3 regions of the Pseudomonas sp. SB113 genome follow, and region 2 is predicted to be linked to each of the others. Evidence: predicted binding sites of a transcription regulator. Region 2 holds the regulator's gene; each other region holds the start of a gene.
What was found. The regulator FliA, encoded in region 2, starts transcription of late flagellar genes. The targets are predictions, from matches to a motif close to CTAAAGTTTNNNNNNNNNNNGCCGNTAA.
Positions count from the first base shown of each region.

Region 1: AB1462_RS10450 (methyl-accepting chemotaxis protein) is a predicted target of FliA. The motif match lies at 1,864-1,891, and genes of this name have one in related genera.
Region 3: AB1462_RS20360 (methyl-accepting chemotaxis protein) is a predicted target of FliA. The motif match lies at 2,653-2,680, and genes of this name have one in related genera.

Region 1 covers NZ_JBFMHW010000006.1:174,387-178,623, reverse strand. Annotated here, with positions in the region: gene AB1462_RS10450 (methyl-accepting chemotaxis protein) at 1-1,775, opposite strand, end outside; gene AB1462_RS10445 (glycoside hydrolase family 68 protein) at 2,063-3,313, opposite strand; gene AB1462_RS10440 (pectate lyase) at 3,565-4,237, opposite strand, start outside.
Region 2 covers NZ_JBFMHW010000007.1:164,175-168,411, forward strand. Annotated here, with positions in the region: gene flhF (flagellar biosynthesis protein FlhF) at 1-1,208, shown strand, start outside; gene fleN (flagellar synthesis regulator FleN) at 1,314-2,147, shown strand; gene fliA (RNA polymerase sigma factor FliA) at 2,144-2,884, shown strand; gene AB1462_RS11835 (chemotaxis response regulator CheY) at 3,056-3,430, shown strand; gene AB1462_RS11840 (protein phosphatase CheZ) at 3,449-4,237, shown strand.
Region 3 covers NZ_JBFMHW010000016.1:9,796-14,032, forward strand. Annotated here, with positions in the region: gene AB1462_RS20350 (hypothetical protein) at 1-241, opposite strand, end outside; gene AB1462_RS20355 (Crp/Fnr family transcriptional regulator) at 341-1,039, shown strand; gene AB1462_RS20360 (methyl-accepting chemotaxis protein) at 989-2,614, opposite strand; tRNA gene AB1462_RS20365 (tRNA-Cys) at 2,992-3,065, opposite strand; gene AB1462_RS20370 (acylase) at 3,278-4,237, opposite strand, start outside.

The sequences.
Region 1 (4,237 bases), on a different contig from region 2:
GAGTCGCTCATCGACAGCAGCAAGTCACCCGCGCCCGAGGCCAGCGACACGCACTGGGTGGACTGCGCCTGGCTTTCGTTCATCACGTGCACCACCGAGTGAATCTTTTCCTGCATGAGCCCGATCATGTCCTGGATTTCGCTGGTCGAGGTCTGGGTACGGCTGGCCAGGGAGCGCACTTCATCGGCCACTACCGCAAAACCGCGTCCCTGCTCACCGGCACGGGCCGCTTCGATCGCCGCATTCAGGGCGAGCAGGTTGGTCTGTTCGGCGATGGTGCGAATAGCGACAACAATGCCCTCGATATTCTGCCCGTACTTCTGCAACTCATCGGTCACCTGCGTGGCCTTGTTCACCTGGTCGGCCTGCTGGCGGATATTGACGATGGTCTCGGCCACGCGCGCCTGCACCTTGTGCGTGAGTTCACTGGTGTCGTCCACGGCCTGGCGGGTGTCCTGCGCGCGCCGGGCCACCTCTTCGACCGTGCTTTCCATCTGCGTCATGGCCGAGGCTGCCGATTGCAAGCGGTCCTTCTGCTCATCCACCACACGGGTGGTCTGCTCGCTGTTCAAGGCATTGCTCCCGGCCGTCACGGCCAGCGCATCGGCAGAGCCGATCAATTCACGGAAGGTTTTGCGCAGGGCCGTGGTCAGTTCGTTCAGGTAACCGCCCAACTCACCGAACTCGTCTTTACGGCTGACATCGAAACTGACCCGCATGTCCCCCGCAGTGAGCGTCTTGAGCACTTCGCGAAACGCCGCCAGCGGACGCCGCAGGCTGAAGGCGACCCACGTACCAATCAACACCGCCGCCAGCACCGCAAGCACACATGCGATCAACAGCAAGCTGCGGCTGGTGCCGATGGTGGCATTGGCCGACTGACTGGCCTGGTTGGCGACCTCCAGGGACTGGCTGCCGAACTCGCCAATCCTGTCCAGGGTGGTTTTCAGCGCCGCATCCACCGCATTGCGCTGCTGCTGCACCTGCGCGGCCAGTTTCGCCTCCACCTGATAAGCCTGGAACAGGCCGTCAGGAGCGGTCAGGTCAGTCAGCAGGCGATTGACCATGACGCCGGCAATCCGCCCGACCCTCGGGTCAATCGCCGTCAGGGCCTGGGCCCGGGTGCTGATCACTTCGTCCTGCAGATTGAGCACACGCTGTAATTTATCAATGGCGGGCGTGACGGTATGAGCCGCGAAGCCATCGTAGGATTTGTTGACTTCCAACAGCAGCTTCTCCGCTGCGGCCACCTGTTGCGGTTCGTCGACACTGCGCGCATGCGCAATGTAATCACGCAAATAGCTGGTCAGCTGCATCGCCTGCGCACTGCTGTAGCCTTGCAGTTTGCGCGTCAGCGCCAACTGCTGCACATGTTGCAAGTGGGACGTCATCAACGCCTGCGCCTGTTCGGCGTAGGCCGCTACCTGTTGGCGCTGCTGCGCCAGGTTTGTCCGCAGCGCCTCATGCTCGCCGGTATAGGCAACCGTGCTGTCGAGCAATTGATTGAACTGGGCGATGCTCTCGGTAAACGGTGGCTTGCCGTCCTCGATCTGCTTGGGGTCGGTGCTGATCTGAATGGCCAGCAACGCCTGGTTGGCGCGCAGGATATGCACGTAGAGCTCACTGGCCGCGCGGCTCAAGGGGGCCGACTGGCCGGTGATAATGGTCAAGCGACTGCTGATGGACTGCGTGTTCTGATAGCTGATCCCCGCCATGATCAGCAATAACAGCACCAACACCGCAAATCCGCCGATCACACGTTGCAATATGGTCATGGCCACCCCTTTTGATTTTTATTCGTTGACCTGGGCGACGACCAGGCGTGCACCTACGAGTTCGGGATCGCTCGTGGTGCTAGTGCCTGTATCGGCTTGGTGGGCTGGGACTTGAGCGTTGAAGACAGGCTCAAACGCGGTCAAAAAAATGTGGGAGGGGGCTTGCTCCCGATGGCGGTGGATCAGTCGACATCTACAGTGACTGACACTCCGCCATCGGGGGCAATCCCCCTCCCACATTTGGATCGATTTACACCTGATGAATCAGGCTGGCTTTTGCACTGCGTTTACTGGCTCAACACCACATCCCGCATCGCCGGAATGTAACCGTAGTCGTAAGCCTCCTGCACAAACGAGCGAGCGCCCTTCAACACGATCCTGACCGTCGGCGCTTCAGTGCCGCCGATGCGGTAGTCATCGCCGGTGGTGGGCACGCTGTCGATAAACGACGTCACCAGGCCGTTGGGCATCACGCAGTGAGAGTACGTCTGGAACGGCTGCGAAGGCGGATTGCCAAGTACCAGCCCCGACGCATTCATCAGCGTATAGGGGCCGAACAGCTGATCGCTGACGAACCCATAGACGCCATCCGGCCCCGTCACGCCATCCGCATAGGTAAATTTGTGGCTGATGGTGAACAGGTAGTACTTGTTGTCCTGGAACACATAGTGCGGCCGTTCGGTCTGGTCGTTCACCCCGACGGCAGTCACCAGCGGCGGCAAAATCTCCCACTCGTCACCGTTGAGGTCTTTGGCAACCGCGATGCCAATACAGCCCACCTGATAACGCGCACCGCCCACATCTTCATGCCCTGGTGGCACCAGGCCTATTTCATTCGGGCCCACTTCGTGAGTCCCGCGCTCGCCGGCAACATTGCCTTCGAACACCATGTACAACTTGCCATCGACGGGATCGATAAAGGGGCTGGGATCGCGAAAGTTCCAGGTCGCATTCTGCGCTTCGGTTTGGTAGTAGGTGCCGTCGGCCTCGAACAACGACTTGACCTGATCAAAGCCCTGGAGGGTGACACCGGTGTCCGACGTGACAACCTGGCCCCTGACTTTGGCAATCGTGGCACCCGGTGTGACGCAGGTGTAGTACAGGTCGATGTCGCCGTTGTTATTCAACAGGATCGGTGTGCCCGCCCATTCACGGGTGGTCGGCGACACCCCTTCGGCCATGACACGGCCGCCGAAGATCCAGTCCTTGCCGGTGCGCGAGTACCAGTAGCAGATCCGCGCGTGACCATGGCGGTCTTCCCAGTCGCGCTTGATGTCGTAACGGCCATCGGCGTTGATGAATTGTGGGTCATGGGGGCGACGGTCGGCGGTCAGGGTGAAGATCACTGACCAGCCATTCACCGATACCACTGTGCCATCCAGTTCACGCAATGGCATGGTGTCCCAGATAAAGACCGTGTCACTCATGACAGGAAAGTCAGGACTCACTAACGGCTGGGTAGTCGTCGGGTCATTCTCATTAACTTTCAGCGCATCGGCCCGTGTCCAGCGAGTGGGTGTGTGATTCGCATGTTTCATGATGATGTCCTTTTGCTAACGCTTAAGTGACAAGCGAAGATTAAATAGCACCTGGCAGCCAGCAACTTAATACTGACTGAAAGAGCAAGAGATAGTTGGCTCTGCAAGTGCGCACCAAGGTTTAACATGGGCACTCGCTTATCGCAACATGAAGAATTATTTATATTACAAAGGCCATCACTGTATTTATATCCTTGATATAAATACAGTGGCACTTGCAATAAATGACAGCTCAGTAGAAAGCTAGCTAATCAACTACCGAATACCAGCGCCGCCGCTTGTGCCCCGGCATTCTTCTGTGTGAAGTCCTTGGCTTGCGCCGCCGTCTTCAAGGTATAGGCGTAGTTGGAACTGGCCGTCCATTGTGCTTTGGGCGACTTCTGGTTGGTGATCGGCGGCACACTGTTAGTATCAGTAAAAGTACCGGTACCCTTATCATCCAACATGCCTTTGTTTTGGCTGCCTTCGCCAAAATAGTTGCTTTCAGACAGGATATTGGCGTTCTGCGCCAGGGTAAAACCGAGGTGGAAGTTATTGATGTAGTTGTTATACACATGAAAATAACCGTAACGCATCAAGCCGGGCGCACGCACTTCCATATTGTCGAAGCGGTTATGGCACACCGTCAGGCGCGGATAACCGTTGAACTCTGCCTTATTATCATCTGCCGGGTGACCGAAGATCAGCCCGTACTTGTGGCTGCCAAAGAAGCAGTTGCTGATGGTGGCATAATCGGCCTTTTCGCCGATATACAGCAGTTTGTCTTCACTGCCGTCAGTGGTGGACCAGCTGTGCCCGACAAAAGAGCAATGGTCAATCCAGTATTTGCTGCCGTAGTTCAGATAGACCTGAATATCGTCATTGGCCTTAATACTCGCCGAATGCTTGAAGATAATATTCTGCAGAATAATGTTCTGCGACTGC
Region 2 (4,237 bases):
GTGTCGAGCTGACGGCTGCCCTGGATTACACCCCCTCGGCATTGGCGCCGCGTGTGCCGAACATGGAACTCGAAGACGAACTGCGCAAGACCGCTTCGCGCATCGTCTCGGCCCAGGCCGAACTGAGCATGCGTGGCGACAGCGATGCCACCACCAACCGCCAATTGTTCGCCGGCCTGCCGCTGACCGCCGCCGAACCGCTGGTTGAGCCAACGTTCATCGAACCGCCGCGTCCTGCCGCGCCAGCCCCGGCCGCCGCAGTCGATCAGCGTGTATTCGACTCGATGCGTTTTGAACTCAACGGCCTGCGCGAGCTGCTGGAAGTGCAGCTGGGCTCGCTGGCCTGGACCCAGCTGCAAGGCAGCAAACCGCACCAGGCCAACCTCTGGCGCCGCCTGCAACGCATTGGCCTGTCCGGCCCGCTGTCCCGTGACCTGCTGGCCCTGACCACCGAAATCGAAGAGCCTCGCCAGGCCTGGCGCATGTTGCTGGCCCACCTGGCGCGGATGATCGCCACCCCGGAAATCGAACCCCTGGAAGAGGGCGGTGTGATCGCCATGGTCGGCCCTGCCGGCATGGGCAAGACCACCACCCTCGCCAAGCTGGCGGCGCGCTATGTGCTCAAGTACGGCGCGAATAACATCGCGCTGGTGAGCATGGACAGCTACCGCATCGGCGCCCAGGAACAGCTCAAGACCTTGGGCCGTATCCTCAATGTGCCGGTCACCCACGTCGACCCGGGCCAATCCCTGGCCAACGCGCTCGACCCGTTGCTGCGCAAACGCGTAGTGCTGATCGACACCGCTGGCCTGCAAGCCAGCGATCCGGCATTGCGCATGCAGCTGGAAAGCCTGGCCGGGCGTGGCATCAAGTCGAAAAATTACCTGGTGCTTGCAACCACCAGCCAGAAACAGGTTCTTACCGCTGCGTACCACAGCTACAAGCGTTGCGGTTTGGCCGGTTGCATCCTGACTAAACTGGATGAAACCGCCAGCCTGGGCGAAGTGTTGAGCCTGGCTATCAGCCATGAACTACCGGTTGCCTACCTGACCGACGGGCCGCGGATCCCGGATGATTTGCATCTGCCGCGCCGTCATCAGTTGGTCAGCCGCGCCGTCAGCGTGCAAATGCAAGAAGAGCCTAGCGAGGAAGCGATGGCCGACATGTTCGCCGACCTCTATCACAACCCGGCAAAACGGGTGGGTTGAGGCGTGATGAACACCGTGAAATGTACCTACATCGATGGTCTGCAAGCGATTCACGCGGCCAAGCCATGTAGCCTGCGTCTAAGCAAGACAAGGTAAAGAAATAAAATGGGCAGCATGCATCCCGTACAGGTGATCGCGGTGACCGGCGGCAAAGGTGGCGTCGGGAAAACTAACGTGTCAGTGAATTTGTCCCTGGCCCTGGCAGAGCTTGGCCGTCGCGTCATGCTGCTGGATGCTGACCTGGGGCTGGCGAACGTCGACGTTCTGCTGGGGCTGACGCCCAAACACACGCTTGCCGATGTGATCGAGGGGCGCTGTGAGCTGCGCGACGTGCTGCTCCAGGGCCCTGGCGGGATCCGCATCGTGCCGGCCGCCTCCGGCACCCAGAGCATGGTGCACCTGAGCCCGGCGCAGCATGCCGGCCTGATCCAGGCATTCAGTGACATCGGCGACAACCTCGACGTGCTGGTGATCGACACCGCCGCCGGGATCGGCGAGTCCGTGGTCAGCTTCGTGCGCGCGGCGCAGGAAGTCTTGCTGGTGGTCTGCGATGAACCCACCTCGATCACCGACGCCTACGCCCTGATCAAACTGCTTAACCGTGACTACGGCATGAACCGCTTCCGCGTCTTGGCCAACATGGCCCAGAGCCCGCAGGAAGGTCGCAACCTGTTCGCCAAGTTGACCAAGGTCACGGATCGCTTTCTCGATGTCGCCTTACAATACGTCGGTGCGGTTCCTTACGACGAGTGTGTGCGCAAGGCTGTGCAAAAGCAGCGTGCAGTCTACGAAGCGTTCCCTCGTTCCAAATGCGCATTGGCGTTCAAGGCTATTGCCCAGAAGGTCGATACCTGGCCGTTGCCCGCCAACCCTCGGGGGCATCTGGAGTTTTTCGTCGAGCGATTGGTGCATCAGACGAGTGCGGGACCGGTGCTATGACAGCGAACGGCTATAACGTGTACAAGAAATCTGCCCGTGACAGCCAGGGCGAATTGATCGAGCGCTATGCGCCGCTGGTCAAGCGCATTGCCTATCACCTGTTGGCACGCCTGCCCGCCAGCGTCCAGGTCGAAGACCTGATCCAGGCGGGCATGATCGGCCTGCTCGAAGTGTCGACCAAGTACGACGCGAGCAAGGGCGCGAGCTTCGAGACTTATGCGGGGATCCGCATCCGTGGCGCGATGCTCGACGAGGTGCGCAAGGGTGACTGGGCGCCGCGTTCGGTGCACCGAAATACCCGCATGGTCAGTGACGCAATTCGTGCAATTGAAGCAAAAACCGGTCGCGACGCTAAAGATCACGAAGTTGCGGCCGAACTCCAATTGAGTCTCGACGATTATTACGGGATTTTGAACGATACCTTGGGCAGCCGCCTGTTCAGTTTCGACGACCTGTTGCAGGACGGCGAACACGAAGGGCTGCATGAGGACGGCGCGAGCGCTCATATGGAGCCGTCGCGTGACCTGGAAGATGAGCGTTTCCAGGGGGCGTTGGCGGACGCCATTGCCAACTTGCCGGAGCGCGAGCGGTTGGTGTTGGCGCTGTACTACGACGAAGAGCTGAACCTCAAGGAAATCGGTGAGGTCCTGGGGGTCAGCGAATCGCGTGTCAGCCAGTTGCACAGCCAGTGCGCCGCCCGCTTGCGGGGGCGTTTGGGAGAGTGGCGAGCGCGCTGACAGGCAGTGTGGGGGAGCATTGCAACGCGATACCGCGAAGGTGATAGGCCTTCGCGGGCTCGGGCCGTGGTGCCCCCGGCAGTCCTTTTTGTGTAATGCCTGTTGATTGAAATGGCGCGTCCAGGTGCTGGGCGCGTTTAAGACTGCTTGGAGGTCGAATTGGACAAGAACATGAAAATCCTCATCGTTGATGACTTCTCAACGATGCGGCGGATCATAAAAAACCTGTTGCGTGACCTTGGGTTCACAAACACGGTCGAGGCGGATGACGGCCTTACGGCGATTCCGATCCTCAACAGCGGGAGCATCGACTTTCTGGTAACGGACTGGAACATGCCGGGCATGACCGGTATCGACTTGTTGCGCCACGTGCGTGCCGACGAAAAATTGCGCAGCCTCCCCGTGTTGATGGTGACCGCCGAAGCCAAGCGTGAACAGATCATCGAAGCCGCCCAGGCCGGGGTCAACGGTTACGTAGTCAAACCATTCACTGCACAGGCCTTGAAAGAGAAGATCGAAAAGATCTTCGAACGCATCCACGGCTAATGCCATCGCGGGGGAGCTATGGAGCATAAAGAAACGTCACAGGGCGACTTTGAGTCGACCCTGAAAAAGCATGCTCACCAGTTGGTCGACAGCCTTGAAAAAGGCCATTTCGGCGACGCTGTGCAGTTAATCCATGAGCTTAACCAGACCCGTGACCGCGGCCTGTACCAGGAAGTGGGCAAGCTCACACGCGAGCTGCACAGTGCGATCGTCAATTTCCAGATTGACCCGCACATGCCCCAGGCCGAAGAGATTTCGCAGATCACCGACGCCACCGAACGCCTGTCCTATGTGGTCAGGCTGACCGAGGCGGCGGCCAACCGCACCATGGACCTGGTGGAAAACGCCACGCCTCTGGTTAACGGCATGGCCACGGAAGCCCAGGCCCTGAGCGTTGACTGGGGCCGCTTCATGCGCCGTGAAGTCGGTGCAGAAGAGTTTCGTGAGCTGGCCCGTCGGGTTGAAGGGTTTTTGTCACGCAGCGAGCAGGAAAACCGCACGGTTTCCAGCAACCTCAATGACATTCTGCTCGCCCAGGATTACCAGGACCTGACCGGTCAGGTGATCAAGCGTGTGACCCAGTTGGTCACCGAAGTGGAAAGCAACCTGCTCAAATTGGTACTCATGGCCGGCCAGGTCGACCGTTTTGCCGGCATCGAACATGACCGCGAAGCGATCCTCTCTGAAAAAGATCCACAAAAACATCTCGCCAAGGGTGAAGGTCCGCAGATTCATGCCGATAAACGTGAAGACGTTGTGTCAGGTCAGGATGACGTAGATGACCTGTTATCCAGTTTAGGCTTCTAA
Region 3 (4,237 bases), on a different contig from region 2:
ATCCCCACACAGCTGACCAGAATAGCGCGGCGACCAGCGAATGATCCCAATCGATAAACGTCAAATCGAAGAACAGGTAGGGGCCACTGTTTAGATTGGGGGTAACCGTGTTCAGCCCCAGCATGATAAAGATACCGTCGAGCAGGTCGAGGAAGCCGACCCCCATCATGATCGGAATGGCTGGGATCTTCGGATAACGGGCTTTTAAAGCCAGGCCGATGGCGAAATGACCCACATACATATAGCGATTCCCTTGAAAAATTTTTGGCTTGGGGTGGATAAGCACTACTGATAATATCAAGCGCGCACCCGCCGAATTGTCAAATTATGGCATTTGATCATGACTCCTTTCTCCGCTGATCCGTCGCTTGTCCTGCCCGCTGAAATCGACAGGCTGCTGCTTGCGCATTGTTCAAGACGAAATCTCGTGTCGCACGAAGCTGTGTTCGCAAGAGGTGTCCAGCCAGCCACAATGTTTAAGGTGACGAGTGGCAACCTGCAAGTTACAAGCATTGGCAGCCGAGGCGATGAACTGACGTTGGCGACGTTGCGACCGGGGGATTGGTTCGGGGAGGTTCCTCTTATTGATAACCTTCCCAGGTACTATGAGGTGAATGCCTGTTGTCAGTCGGAGATCGCAGTCCTCCCAGGTAACGCCCTATGGCGAGTCGCACAATCAAATCCGGAAGTATGGCCCGCTTTATGCCAACTGGTTTGCCGGAAGCTCCGCTCTGCACTCTCCTGGATTGAAGGATCTGCGCTTTCTCCGTTACCCATCAGGCTGGCTAATCTAATCATTCGGCTGGCAGCTGATTCTCAAGGAGAGATTCCCGTGATTAATCTTTCCCAAGGCGAACTCGCGAAACGGCTAGGGGTTTCGCGGCAAACCGTTAACAATCAACTTCGTATTTGGGAGAAGTCTGGATATTTAGAACTTCGCTATCGTGGGGTATATCTCACCGATCCAGACTCCTTGGCCCAGCTTATGTCAGATCCGAAACCGTCCAACCAGATTGGTCAGCTCTACGGCAAGACGTGAAAGCTCATGACTGGCTGCATTGGTCTGCATTGATCCGGCCGCCGATTGCGCCGAGAGATCGCGAATGGCAACCAGGTTGCTGTCCACTTCACGCGCGACCTGGGCCTGCTCTTCGGCGGCAGTGGCGATCACCAGGTTGCGCTCGTTAATCTCCCCGATAGCGACGAATATATCCTCCAACACAACTCCAGAGGCTTGGGTGATCTCCAAGGCGCCATCAGCGCGTGCCGCACTGCTGCGCATCGACTCGACCGCCTGCTCAGCGGTATTTTGCACATTACCGATCATCTGCTCAATTTCCCGGGTCGACTCCTGAGTGCGATAGGCCAGTGTCCGCACTTCGTCCGCCACTACCGCAAAACCACGCCCAGCCTCACCTGCACGAGCCGCCTCAATCGCCGCGTTGAGCGCCAGCAGGTTGGTCTGTTCCGACACTGCACGGATGACATCCAGAACCTTGCCAATGTCGCGCACTTCTTCGGCCAAACGCTGGATGCGCCGAGCACTGTCCTGAATGTCGGCAGTCATCGATAAGGTGCCGTCTATGTTCTGCCTGACCTGCTGGCGGCTCTTTTCGGACAGGGTGTTGGAGGCCGTCGCTGCTTGGGAGGTAGAAACCGCATTGCGTGCCACCTCCTCCACGGCGCTTGTCATTTCGTTGACCGCTGCAGCGGCCTGCTCCAATTGCAGATCCTGCTGTTGCAAGCCGCGGCTACTTTCCTCTGTCACCGCGTGAAGTTCTTCAGCGGCCGAGGCCAGCTGGGTAGCGGACCCGTTAATCAAGGTCAACGTGTCACGGGAGCTGGCTTGCATACGCTGCAGCTCTGCAAAAAGTTCTCCAATCTCGTTGCGGCTCGGCACCCCCACTTCCTGAGTCAGGTCGCCACTGGCGATGCGCTTGAAATGCTCGCCGGCATCACGCAATGGGCGTAGTACGCGTCCGGCGATAAATATCCAGCACAGCACCACCAGCACCAGAGTGACTAAACCCAGGACGATTGCCAGGGCCTGCGAACTATTCAGGCGGCCTGCCGAATCTTCAGTAATGTCCTGGGCACGGGCATCCAGCGCGGCCACTAGATCCGTCCGAATCTTCTGAAGCTTAGTCATGCTGTTGCCAGCGTCGATATTGACTTGGAAATACTGGTCGGCAGAGCGTGCCCGGGTGGCCTTTCGCTGACCTGCGATGGCTTCGCCGTATTCACTAAAGGCCCGTTTCAACTCGTCAGACAAGGCCGCGAATTTGGGATCGCGAATATCAGCAGTAGCAGAAGTTACCTTGGCCATCGCATCTGTCCAGATACCCTCACTGCGCACCAGGCGCGCCTCGGCGGCGTCAAAGCGACTGCCCACGGTCTCTATGAAGGCTGACGATACGTTGGCGCTTGCACGAATCGCCAGCAAGAAAGCATTATTGATTCCATCAATTTGCTTAGACGTGCGGCTCAACTCATCAATTTGATCAAAGCTGCGCATTGCTGCCCACCAACTGGTGAGCACGGAGTACAGCAAGGCAACGGTGAACAGCAACAAGACTCCAGCCATACCCGTACGGATTTTGAGATGGGTGAACATTAGGAGCGCTCCGGAACATATGAATAGGGGTAACACTTCTATCCACCCGGACCGCCTAAACTTTAACTGCCCGACAGCCAATTTGTGCGATTAACGCACAGCATTACTAAGCGTCGTTATATTGGATTATTGTAATCAGCAGCAGGTAGGCCACAGCGCTCAAATAAAGCGAGAAATGAACTTAGACCCCGACCAACACATTACCGGATATGGTTGGAAGCCTTAACAACTCAAAGGACCGGCGTCAAAACATGCACTTGCCCTGGAGCATCGCAAACCTTAGTGACTCACGTGAATCGAGGGGGGGTGCGGGCGCGACCATCTTATTTCGAACAATAAAAAACCCCGTAGACGTTAATCTACGGGGTTTCTAAGAGTGGAGGCCGAGGTCGGAATCGAACCGGCGTAGGCGGATTTGCAATCCGCTGCATAACCATTTTGCTACTCGGCCTCAAACGATCAACGCCCTTGCTGCTGACATTCACCGCATAAAAACTTGAGTGGGCTATAAAACCCTGCCTCTACTCTAACTCATTGAATACATTGAAGTTTTTAATGCTTCGTTGCGTTCGATGGGCGCCATTATGTACTCATTTGCTTTTGCCTGCAACCCCTTGATTTCAAAAATATTTCGCATTGGCATCAAGGGGTTGCGTGCCTGCCCTACTCCTTGATGAGCTGCTGCTGGTACTGCGGGTCGGCCTTGATCTGGGCGTCGGTGAACGGCAGCGGGCGCAGCTTTTTTTCGGAGAACGCTTGGGTCTGGTCCTTCGAGTATGTCGAGGCCGGGTTGCTGGACAGGGAAAACGCGAGCACGCCTTGGGCGTGTGGGCCCTGGTCGTCGAAGGTGACGATCTGCAGGTAGCTGCTGCCGCTGACCACTTCGCGCTTGCCGTCGGCCCGGGGCACGGTTTGCATGGCGTTGTAGATCCCCAGCGCCTGCGGGCCGCCGTGGATTGGGGTCTGGCCGCTGACCTGGACATCTCCCCATTTAGTGTCGGCGCCAAGGCCGAGTTTGGCGACGGTTGCGGTGGAGGCCAGCATGGCTTCGCGCAGGGCCTTGGCCACGGGCGCACGGTCGATGGCCAGGCCGCGTGGGGTGGTCAGGGGCTGGGCCGGGTCGAACGGGACGCGCCAGGCATCGGGGATCTGTTGCAGGTGTTCGATCAGGTTGATGAAGTGCACCAGGCCCAGGCCGCTGTCGAGGTTGGCGTGCCGGTCCCAGTCGTTGAGGCTGGTGCACAGCGGCGTCAGGGCAGCCGTGTCGGTGCCGAGGTGTTTGGCGCAGAACGCCAGCAGGTCGGGCATGACTTGGCCGGCAAGGTAGACCTCATTGTCCATCACCATGTTTTGCAGGTCGGCGACGCTGATCGGTCGGCCCTCCAGGGATTGCAGGCGTTGCACGGCGAAGCGTGCGCGTGGGCCGAGGCCGATGTGGTCCTGGCTGATCACCGGGGAGAAGCCGGTCAACGGCGCCTTGGGGTTGGCCATCCAGGCCGAATCGTTGGAGTGCTGCACGTAGTCGCTACGCTCCAGCTGCGGCAGCTGGTCGGCGGGGAAGATGCCGGCCTGGGCGGCGCGCGGGTCGACGTCCCAGGCGCAGGCGCTGTGGGCACCGTCGAG